DNA from 3 places in the Streptomyces sp. NPDC102259 genome. Region 3 is predicted to be linked to each of the others. Evidence: riboswitches for the same ligand, from Rfam matches in the RefSeq annotation. Region 3 holds a riboswitch; each other region holds the start of a gene.

Region 1 (3,267 bases), on a different contig from region 3:
CGGCGAAGGAGGCGCTCTCGTCGGCGGTCCAGCCGAAGACGTTGCCGCCCAGGGAGAGCGGGAAGACCTCGAGGTCGGAGGAGCCGAGCTTGCGAAGAGAAGTCATGCTTCGTCTCAACGGGCGCCGACGGCCCGCCCATTCCGGACGTGACGCGAAGAACATGTGAACAGCGCCTGTGAACGGCACGGACCGGCAGCCCCGACGCACAGACCGGCAGCCCCGACGCGCGGGGCGTCGGGGCTGCCGGGGTGGATCAGGGTGTCCGCGGGAGCGGAACCGCTCAGGGGTTGAGGCCCTTGCCGCGCAGCCAGGCCGCCGGGTCGATGCCGTCGGCGCTGCCGCCGGGGTGGACCTCCAGGTGGAGGTGGGCGCCGGTGACGTTCCCGGTCGCGCCCACGCGGCCGATCACATCACCGGTGGCGACCTTCTGGCCGACGCTGACGCTGATCGACGACTGGTGGCAGAACCACAGCTCGGTGCCGTCGTCCAGGGTCAGGATGGTGCGGTAGCCGTAGGAACCGGCCCAACCGGCCTCGGTGATGGTCCCGCTGTGGACGGCCTTGATGAGCGTGCCCGTCGGCGCGGCGAAGTCGAGACCCGTGTGGTAGCCGGAGGACCAGAGGGAACCGGCCTGGCCGAACGTCGAGGTGATGGTGTACGAGGAGGTCGGCAGCGTGTACTGCTTGGCCAGCTCGGCCAGGCGCGCGGCCTCGGCCTTCGCGGCGGCTTCCTCGGCGGCCTTCTTCTTGGCGGCGGCGGCCTTGGCCTCCGCCTCCTTCTCGGCCTTGGCGGCGGCGTCGGACTCGGCCTTGGCCGCTGCCGCGAGGGCCTTGACCTCGACCTGCGACTGCTGCGACTCGGCCTGCGCCATGATCCGGCTGCGCAGCGCCTCGCCGGCGTCGGAGACGCTCTCCTGGGTGTCCACGGCGGCTTCGGAGCCGAAGCTGGCGAGGGCCGGGGCGGCTTCCGGGGCGGGCTCGTCGTCGGAGATGAGTGAGCCCACGTTGGGCAGGTCGGGCATCGAGATGGAGACCGGCGCCTTGCCGGTGTTGGCGCTGGCCATGCCGCCCGCGCTGACGGCGGCTATGACGCCGACGCCGAGGACGGTGGAGCTGCGGGCGAATCCGCCGCCGCGCTGCTTGGCGACGCGGTGCTTGCCGCGTACCGGGCGGGTGGACTCCGCGGTGGGGTTCCACTCCTCCCACGGGCCCTCGTCGGTGCGGTAGCCGCCGTAGCCGAAGGTCTCGGTGGATGGCTGGCTGGGCGCGTACGGGGCCTCGGGGGCAGGCGGGTTGGACGCCACGCGGGCGCACTCCTTTCCTTCCGTCGCCTACCGGGTTAGCTGACGGGTTCGGAGCGGGAAGGTCTCCTACGCGCGTATACCGGTCGTGGACTCTGCGAGTTCACGACGGCTTCCGCGTGATTCACCCCAAGGTGGTGGTTCCCCGGTTCCCTTGCGGGATTCGGCACGTGCCGCACGGAGCCGACTCTGGTGCCGGCTGGGACGACCGCGCTGCGTTATCGAACGTTAATAGACCCGGGGGTGGGTTTCCAAGCCGTTCCTCTTGATCAACAACATTTCTGGCCTGGACTTTTAGGCCAGCAGCGGTGAAAAACGGGCGAGTTGACCACGCCTCGGCATGCCCCGGAAACGCTTCATCAGTCACAGGAGCGCTGATGGTGACTCAGTTGTTATGCACAGGGCGGTCGTCCGGTCACCAAGAGTGAGGGAGGGTCCGACGAAACGCCGAAGGCCGGAACCCTTTCGGATTCCGGCCTTCGGTTCATCAGTAGCGGGGACAGGATTTGAACCTGCGACCTCTGGGTTATGAGCCCAGCGAGCTACCGAGCTGCTCCACCCCGCGGCGATGAACACAACTGTACGCCATCAGCGGGGCGGAAAGCACACCGGTTGATCCACGGGGCCCCAGCCGCCTCAGAGGAGGTGGCGGTTCGGCTCCTTCGCCCGTTCCTCGTACTCCGGGAGGACGAGGACGTCGACGCCCCGGGCCACCAGCAGACCGGTCCCGTCCGCCTCCTTGACGAAGGTGTCCGGCTCGCGCCAGGCCGTGACCACCCTGCGCACCCCCGCGTCGAGGATGAGGCGGGCGCAGGGGGCCGGGCGGGAGGAGCGGCGGGCGCACGGTTCGAGGCTGCTGTAGACGGTGGCCGTGGGCAGCCGGGGGTCGGCGGGGTCGAGCTTCGCGAGGGCGGCCTCCTCGGCGTGCACGACCGGGTCGCCGGCCTCGCGGGAGTGGCCGCGGGCCAGCTCCGTGCCGTCGGCGGCCACGATCACCGCGCCGACGCTGAAGGCGGTCTCCGACGGCGGGCAGTCGGCCGCGAGTGCGCAGGCGAGGGCCAGCCAGTGCCGGTCGGCCGCGGCGGGCAGCGGTCCGGCGCCGGGGGCGGTGGGCTCGTAGCGGTTCAGGACGATGTCCTCGATGCGCCGGGTCTCCACCAGGCGCAGGCGTCCGCCCTGGTAGCCGCCGGGCCCGAAGAGGCGGGGCGCGGCCGGGTCGCCCACGAACAGCGGGGCGAGGACCAGCTGGAGTTCGTCGGCGAGGCCCTCCCGGAGCAGCTGGGTGTGGATCGTCCCGCCGCCCTCGACCATGAGGCGGCGCACCCCGCGCACGTCGTGGAGGTGTTCGAGGAGACGGCGCCAGTCCAGTTCGGGGCCGAGCGGGACGGCGTCCGCGGCGATGCCCAGCGCGCGGACCCGTTCGGCGCCCTTGTCCGTCGTGTACACGACCTTCTCGCCGCCCGTGTGCCAGAAGTTCGCCGCCGGGTCGAGGTCGCCGGAGCCGCTGACGGTGACCTTGAGGGGGTACGGCGGCCGTCCGGCGGCCACGCGGGCGGCGCGGCGCTCCGGGGAGTTCACGAGGAGCCGTGGGTTGTCTGCGCGGATCGTGCCGGCGCCGATGAGGATGGCGTCCACGGAGGCGCGTACCTCGTCGACGCGGTCGAAGTCGGCGCGGCTGGACAGGAGCAGGCGCTCGGGCGTGGTGTCGTCCAGGTAGCCGTCGAGGGAGACGGCTGCGGACAGCAGGACGTACGGGTACGGCATCGAGCGGCTCCCGGGGCTCGGTCCGACGGCGGTTCGACGGCGGTCTGGCAACGGTTCGACAGCAGCCTGACGGCGGACTTGGTTCAAGTTTGAAACAAACCTACACTGGGTGCATGACGACTCGCTGGCTCACCCCCGAGGAGCAACGCGCCTGGCGCGCGTTTGTCGCCGGTTACCTCCTCCTCGACGACGCGATCGACCG
Region 2 (3,267 bases), on a different contig from region 3:
AGGGGGCTCGCGGTGTGCGGGCAGGGCGCGCAGTTGTACGACGCCGGCGCGGACCGTCTGCTGTGGTCGGTCACCCTGGACCGGGAGCTGGCCGAGACCGCGCTCGGCAAGATCGAGGCGGAGGTCGGCCAGCTGTACGCGGCCGTCGACCAGGACGGGGTCGACGGGCTGACGCTCATCGAGCCGGGCTACCGGATGCCGCACCCGACGCTGCCCGCCCTGCGCGTCGGCCGGCGCGACGACCTGTGGTGCGAGCCGATCAGCAAGGTGCTGCTACGCCATCCCACGTTGTCCGACGACGAGTTGGCGTCGACGGCCCGCTCGGTGGTGGGTTCGCTGGCCACGGTCACCATGTCGGGGCCGGGCACGGTCGAGCTCCAGCCCTGCGGGATCACCAAGGCGACGGGTCTGGCCCTGGCCGCCGAACACCTGGGGCTGCGGCCCGAGGACACCATCGCCTTCGGGGACATGCCCAACGACATCCCGATGTTCGACTGGGCGGCTCGTGGCGTAGCCATGGCCAACGCCCATCCGGAACTCAAGGCGGTGGCCGACGAGGTGACGACGTCGAACGAGGACGACGGCGTGGCCGTCGTCCTCGAACAACTGTTTCCATAACCGCTACCGGCTACCGGCTACCGGCTACCGGCTACCGGCTACCGGCTACCGGCCACCGACGCCGGCTACCGGCGGACGGCCACCGGCACCGCGACCGGCTGCCGATATCGGCGACCGGTCGGCGGGACGGTCAGTACGCGCCGAACACGTTGTCGATCGAGCCGTAGCGCGCGGCCGCGTAGTTGCAGGCGGCGGTGATGTTCGCGACCGGGTCGTAGGAGTCCCACGACGTGCCGTTGACGTGGTAGGCGCGGAAGGTCGGGTCGATGACCTGGAGCAGCCCCTTGGACGGGATGCCCGCGGCCGCGTTGGAGTCCCAGAGGTTGATGGCGTTGGGGTTGCCGGAGGACTCGCGGATGACGTTGCGGTAGATGCCGTTGTACGTCCCCGGGATGCCGTGCTGGCCCATGACCTGGAGGGAGGCACGGATCCAGCCGTCGAGGTTGTTGGCGTAGCCGAGGCTGGTGGCCGTGGAGACGGCCGGGGTCGCCGCGGAGGCGGTGGTCGCCCCGAGGACGGGAAGAGCGAGCACGGCCGCGCCGGTGGCGGCGACGGCGAGCGTGCGGACGAAACGGTTGCGGCGCGTCTGAGCGGCAGCGGGCATGACGATTTTCCTCTCCGGCGCCTGCGAGGTGAGCTGTCGGGTTCGGGCGGGAGCTGCCCGGTCGCGTCCTGACGGTCGCGGCTTGACCCCAAGCCGTCCCGGCTGTCCGAAAAGTCTTGGTTATCCAAGACATCCGGAAAATCCGTTTCGGCGACTTACCTGGTTCCCCCGCTCCTGCCGAGCGGTATCGATGGGTGTTCGGGCGGCGGCAGGATTCGGCGTTCCACCCGACAGGCCGGGAACGTATGCGAGAGCACATGTCCGAAACAAGTACCGGATTCACAGATCACCCCTATTGACCTTGGTCTGTGACCTATGAGGTGCTTGATCCTTTGTGGGTGCAAACCTTCAACTTGCTTGAGGGGTGCGGAGAATCGGTGAAGGACGAGGTCGGGTCGGATCCCCCTGGGGGGTGAGCCAAGTCACCAGCATTCACAAGAGCGGCGAATCGGGCATTAAACCCAAGTCGTTGTTAAAGGACCGGCAATGGACCGCGGGGGAGAATCGCCTGCCGTCGCGCCCGACGCGCGCGGGGGAGGCTGAAGAGAATGCGTGATCGTCGTCACGTGGGGAGAGGGCGGCCGGGCCCGTCGGCCCGACGGGTGCCGCGGTCCGGGACATGAATCTCCGCTTCCCGGAAACTCTCTCCATGTCCGCTCATATGAGCTGATCGAAAACATATCGGGCGGGATCCGATAGCGCCTGGCCTGCGGGGCGCCGCCCGGGCGAGTCCATTCGAGCCTGCGGGACGTGGGGGCTATCGGTGATCGAAACGTGACCGGATACGCTGACTTGAGTGATGGCAGAGACCTATCGACAAACCGCGTAATCGCCAGTAGACACCAGCAGACAGGAGACCCCTCGTGACCGTCGTCGGGCCGTTCGGGCTGAGCGTGCGGGACCAGGCTCTGGAAGCCGATGTCCAGGCCGGATTGGCGGCTGTCGAGGAAGGCTTGCTCGAGGCCACCAAGAGTGAGGTCCCGTTCATCACGGAGGCCGCCCAGCACCTCGTACGCGCGGGCGGGAAGCGGTTCCGGCCGTTGCTCGTGATGCTCGCGGCGCAGTTCGGCGACCCCTACGCGCCCGGCATCGTGCCGTCGGCCGTCGTGGTGGAGCTGACCCACCTGGCCACGCTGTACCACGACGACGTGATGGACGAGGCGGCCGTGCGGCGCGGGGTGTCCAGCGCGAACACCCGCTGGGGGAACTCCGTCGCCGTCCTCACGGGTGACTTCCTCTTCGCCCGCGCCTCCCACATCCTGGCCGACCTCGGGCCGGAGGCGGTGCGGGTGCAGGCCGAGGCGTTCGAGCGGCTGGTCACCGGGCAGATCCTGGAGACCGCGGGTCCGACGGACGGACGGGACCCGGTCGACCACTACCTCGACGTGCTCGGCGGCAAGACGGGCTCGCTGGTCGCGGTGGCCTGCCGGTTCGGGGCGATGATGTCCGGCGCCGACGAGACGGTCGTCGACGTGCTCACGCAGTACGGCGAGCGGCTCGGCGTCGCCTTCCAGCTGGCGGACGACGTCCTGGACATCGCCTCCGACTCGCACGAGTCGGGCAAGACGCCGGGCACGGACCTGCGCGAGGGCGTTCCCACGCTGCCCGTGCTGCGGCTGCGGGAGCGGGCGGCGCGGCTGTCGCTGCCCGAGGACATCGCCCTGTGCGAGCTGCTGGACTCCGACCTGACCGACGACGCCCGGCACACCGAGGCGCTGGAGGCGCTCAGGGCCCACCCGGCGCTGGAGCAGGCCCGCCGGGACACCGTGCGGTACGCGAAGGAAGCGCGGTCCGCGTTGGCGCCGTTGCGGGAGTGCGACGCGAAGGCGGCGCTGATGGAACTCTGCGACGCGGTGGTCCACCGGGCGGGCTGACCCCAGCGACCCCTACGGGTCGGATGCCGGCTCGTCACCTTTGTGTCATACCGCAGGCGTACGGGAGTTGAGCCCTCGGGCTGACGCTTACCCGTGGTCGATTTGGTCAGATGGGAACCACGGAAAACACCACTCCTCACCGATTCGGGTGAGAATGGCGGCTTGGGGTGG
Region 3 (3,267 bases):
CGACGCCACCGAGGAGCGCGGCGAGGTCTACGGCTGCGCCCTCGGCTGGTCGGGGTCCTGGCGGATCGCCGTCGCCCAACTCCCGGACGCGCGCGTGCAGATCACCGGGGGCGCCGGGTACGACGACTCGGGTCTGCTGCGGCTGGCCGCGGGGGAGTCCTTCACCACGCCCGTCTTCGCCGGGCTGTGGAGCGACGCCGGCTTCGGCGGGGCGAGCCGCACCTGGCACGCCTACCAGCGCGCGTACGTCGTCCCGGACGCCGAACAGGACCGGCCGGTGCTGTTCAACTCCTGGGAGGCCACCTACTTCGACATCTCCGAGGAGCAGCAGGGCGCGCTCGCCCGGCGGGCCGCCGCGATGGGCGTGGAGCTCTTCGTCGTCGACGACGGCTGGTTCGGGGCGCGCACCGGCGACCACGCGGGCCTCGGCGACTGGCGGCCCAACCCCGACCGGTTCCCGGGCGGGCTGAAGCCCCTCGCCGACTACGTGCACGGCCTCGGCATGCAGTTCGGCATCTGGGTCGAGCCCGAGATGGTCAACCCGGACAGCGAGCTGTACCGGGCGCACCCCGACTGGGTGCAGTTCCAATCGGGACGAAAGCGGACGGAGTTCCGCAATCAACTCGTACTGAACCTCGCGCGCGAGGACGTCCAGGAGTACCTCTGGGAGCAGCTCCACGGGCTCCTCTCCAGCGCGCCCGTCGACTATGTGAAGTGGGACTTCAACCGCTGCTTCACCGACGCCGGCTGGCCGGACGACCCCTATCCGCAGCGCCTCTGGGTCGACCACGTCCGGGCCCTGTACGCGCTCCTGGACCGGTTGCGGGCGGCTCATCCCGGGGTCGCCTTCGAGTCCTGCTCCGGCGGCGGCGGTCGTATCGACCTCGGGATCATGAGCCGCACCGACCAGGTGTGGACCTCCGACAACACCGATCCGCTCGACCGGCTCGACATCCAGCACGGCTTCAGCCAGATCCACCCCGCCCGGGTCATGGCGGCGTGGGTCACCGACAGTCCCAACACCCAGCTCAACGGCCGGGTCAGCTCGCTGCGCTTCCGGTTCGTCAGTGCCATGGCCGGTGTGCTCGGCGTCGGCGGGGACCTCTCCGAGTGGAGCGAGGAGGAGCTCTCCGAGGCGCGTCGGTGGGTGGACCTCTACAAGGAGATCCGGCCCCTCGTGCAGCAGGGCGACCTCTACCGGCTGCGGCCCCCGGCGGGCGGCCTGAGCGCCGTCCAGTATGTGCGCGGAGACGAGAGCGTCGTCCTCGCCTGGCTCCAGGCGCAGCGGTTCGGCGAGCCCGTTCCGGCGCTGCGGCTGCGCGGACTCGACCCGACAGCGGCGTACGAATGCCGTGAAACGGGCGAAGTCCACCGGGGGGCGGTGCTCCTGCACCACGGGCTGCGCACCGGACTGCGCGGCGACCTTGATGCGACGGTTATCCGGCTGCGTCGCATCTGAGGTTTCTGTCCGAATTGGATCCTTCGTTCCAACTCGCTCTGGAATAAAGGAACCTGGAGAGCTGTCACGTGAGCAGCGTCATATCCGTGACCGTACGTCGCCCGTCATGTTCACGTAATTCGTATGCATTTCAAGGGTGCTTGCTGTTGCGCGACCCCTTCGGCTCACGCAGGGTGACCGGGGATTCTCACAGCGGATCAAGAGAAAGGCGTTACCGGCGCAACCTCTGCTTGTCCCTGTGCGTCCTGGTCGCCTACGTTCCACACCAATCCGGACGGACGCCGAATCCTGCCACCGCCCGGGGACCGCACACTCACCCGTACGTGGCAGGAGCGGGGGACCCACAGGCACAACCGCCTGTTCCGGTCTCCGGAACAGGCTTCGGGGTAAAGCCGCGCCTCGGCGCGGCCGGGCATCTCCAGTCCGCACCCGACAGCTCACCTCGCAGGCGCCGGAGAGGAATTCGCCATGCCCGCGAAGGGTAAGCACCGCCGTCCGAAAGCCCAGCGCTTCACTCGCTCCATCGCCGTCGCCGGAACCGGCGGCGCCGCGCTCGCCCTTCCGCTGATAGGAGCCGCCGGCGCTCACGCGGCCCCGGCGCAGTCCGTCGCCCAGTCGGCTTCCCAGGCCGTTCCGGAAAAGGCCGTGCAGTCCGTGCCGGTGGCGCAGAAGGCGGCCACCGCCACGACGGCGAAGACCTACACCGTGCGGTCCGGCGACTATCTCTCGAAGATCGCGGACGACCAGAACGTCAGCGGCGGCTGGCAGAAGCTGTACCAGGACAACCGGCAGGCCGTCGGCAGCGACCCGTCGCTGATCCACCCCGGACTGAAGCTCTCCCTCGGCAAGAAGGCCGCGACCTCCACGACCGGCGGGACCGGCTCGTCGTCCGGTTCCTCCTCGTCCTCGTCGAAGTCGAAGGCGTCCGGGACCAAGTCGTCGTCCTCTTCGTCCTCTTCCTCCTCGTCGTCCGGTTCGTCCTCCTCGAAGACGGTCACCCAGGCCGTCGAGAGCGGCACCGGCACCTCCAGCGGTTACACGCTGCCGGTGGCGGGCGCCACCGTCGGCACGGCGTACCACACGGCCGGCAGCATGTGGTCCAGCGGCTACCACACGGGCACCGACTTCGTCGTCCCGACCGGCACCTCCCTCAAGGCCGTGGGCGCGGGCACCGTCGTCTCCGCGGGGTGGGGCGGCGCGTACGGCAACCAGGTCGTCATCAAGCTCGCCGACGGCTACTACGCCCAGTACGCCCACCTGTCCCAGCTCTCCGTCTCGGCCGGCCAGACCGTGACCGCGGGCCAGCAGGTCGGCCTCTCCGGTGCGACCGGCAACGTGACCGGCCCGCACCTGCACTTCGAGATCCGCACCACGCCGGACTACGGCTCGGACGTGGACCCGATCGCCTACCTCCGCTCGCACGGCGTCTCCGTCGGCTGACCCCCTCCGACTCCGACGACCTCCCGCCTGACACGCGGCCGAAGGCCGGACCCCGATCCCCGGGTCCGGCCTTCGGCGTGTCCGGCCTTCGGTATGTCCGGGCGGCGCCGGTGTCGGAGTGTGCGCGTTCATGATCGTTCTATTGCGTTCTTGTGGCATCCCTTCTCGCCCCATCGACAGGTGGGACAGAGTGGGGACACAGTGATCCCCGTCAGTGAGCAAGCGCTTTCTATCGCTCCTCGGAGGTCCTGTGTCCGGCGTCGACCGACGCATCGTCATCAAGGGCGCCGCCGCCGCGGCCGCCGTCACCGTCGCGGCCCTGCTGGGCGGACTCGTCTCCGCGCCCGCCGGGCACGCCACCGAGATCC

The links. Region 3 has a riboswitch for cyclic di-AMP ahead of ACIRPU_RS19740 (peptidoglycan DD-metalloendopeptidase family protein). Riboswitches for the same ligand answer to the same signal wherever they lie in the genome.
Region 1: another riboswitch for cyclic di-AMP. It lies ahead of ACIRPU_RS16435 (M23 family metallopeptidase); the one in region 3 lies ahead of ACIRPU_RS19740 (peptidoglycan DD-metalloendopeptidase family protein).
Region 2: another riboswitch for cyclic di-AMP. It lies ahead of ACIRPU_RS31305 (transglycosylase SLT domain-containing protein); the one in region 3 lies ahead of ACIRPU_RS19740 (peptidoglycan DD-metalloendopeptidase family protein).

The regions. Positions count from the first base shown of each region.
Region 1 covers NZ_JBIWMA010000006.1:21,580-24,846, forward strand. Annotated here, with positions in the region: gene ACIRPU_RS16430 (aldo/keto reductase) at 1-106, opposite strand, end outside; gene ACIRPU_RS16435 (M23 family metallopeptidase) at 282-1,304, opposite strand; cyclic di-AMP (ydaO/yuaA leader) riboswitch at 1,312-1,480, opposite strand; tRNA gene ACIRPU_RS16440 (tRNA-Met) at 1,793-1,866, opposite strand; gene ACIRPU_RS16445 (dihydrofolate reductase family protein) at 1,938-3,065, opposite strand; gene ACIRPU_RS16450 (MarR family transcriptional regulator) at 3,179-3,267, shown strand, end outside.
Region 2 covers NZ_JBIWMA010000017.1:34,683-37,949, reverse strand. Annotated here, with positions in the region: gene ACIRPU_RS31310 (HAD family hydrolase) at 1-618, shown strand, start outside; gene ACIRPU_RS31305 (transglycosylase SLT domain-containing protein) at 749-1,222, opposite strand; cyclic di-AMP (ydaO/yuaA leader) riboswitch at 1,226-1,453, opposite strand; gene ACIRPU_RS31300 (polyprenyl synthetase family protein) at 2,086-3,096, shown strand.
Region 3 covers NZ_JBIWMA010000007.1:336,913-340,179, reverse strand. Annotated here, with positions in the region: gene ACIRPU_RS19745 (alpha-galactosidase) at 1-1,459, shown strand, start outside; cyclic di-AMP (ydaO/yuaA leader) riboswitch at 1,729-1,923, shown strand; gene ACIRPU_RS19740 (peptidoglycan DD-metalloendopeptidase family protein) at 1,928-2,899, shown strand; gene ACIRPU_RS19735 (hypothetical protein) at 3,150-3,267, shown strand, end outside.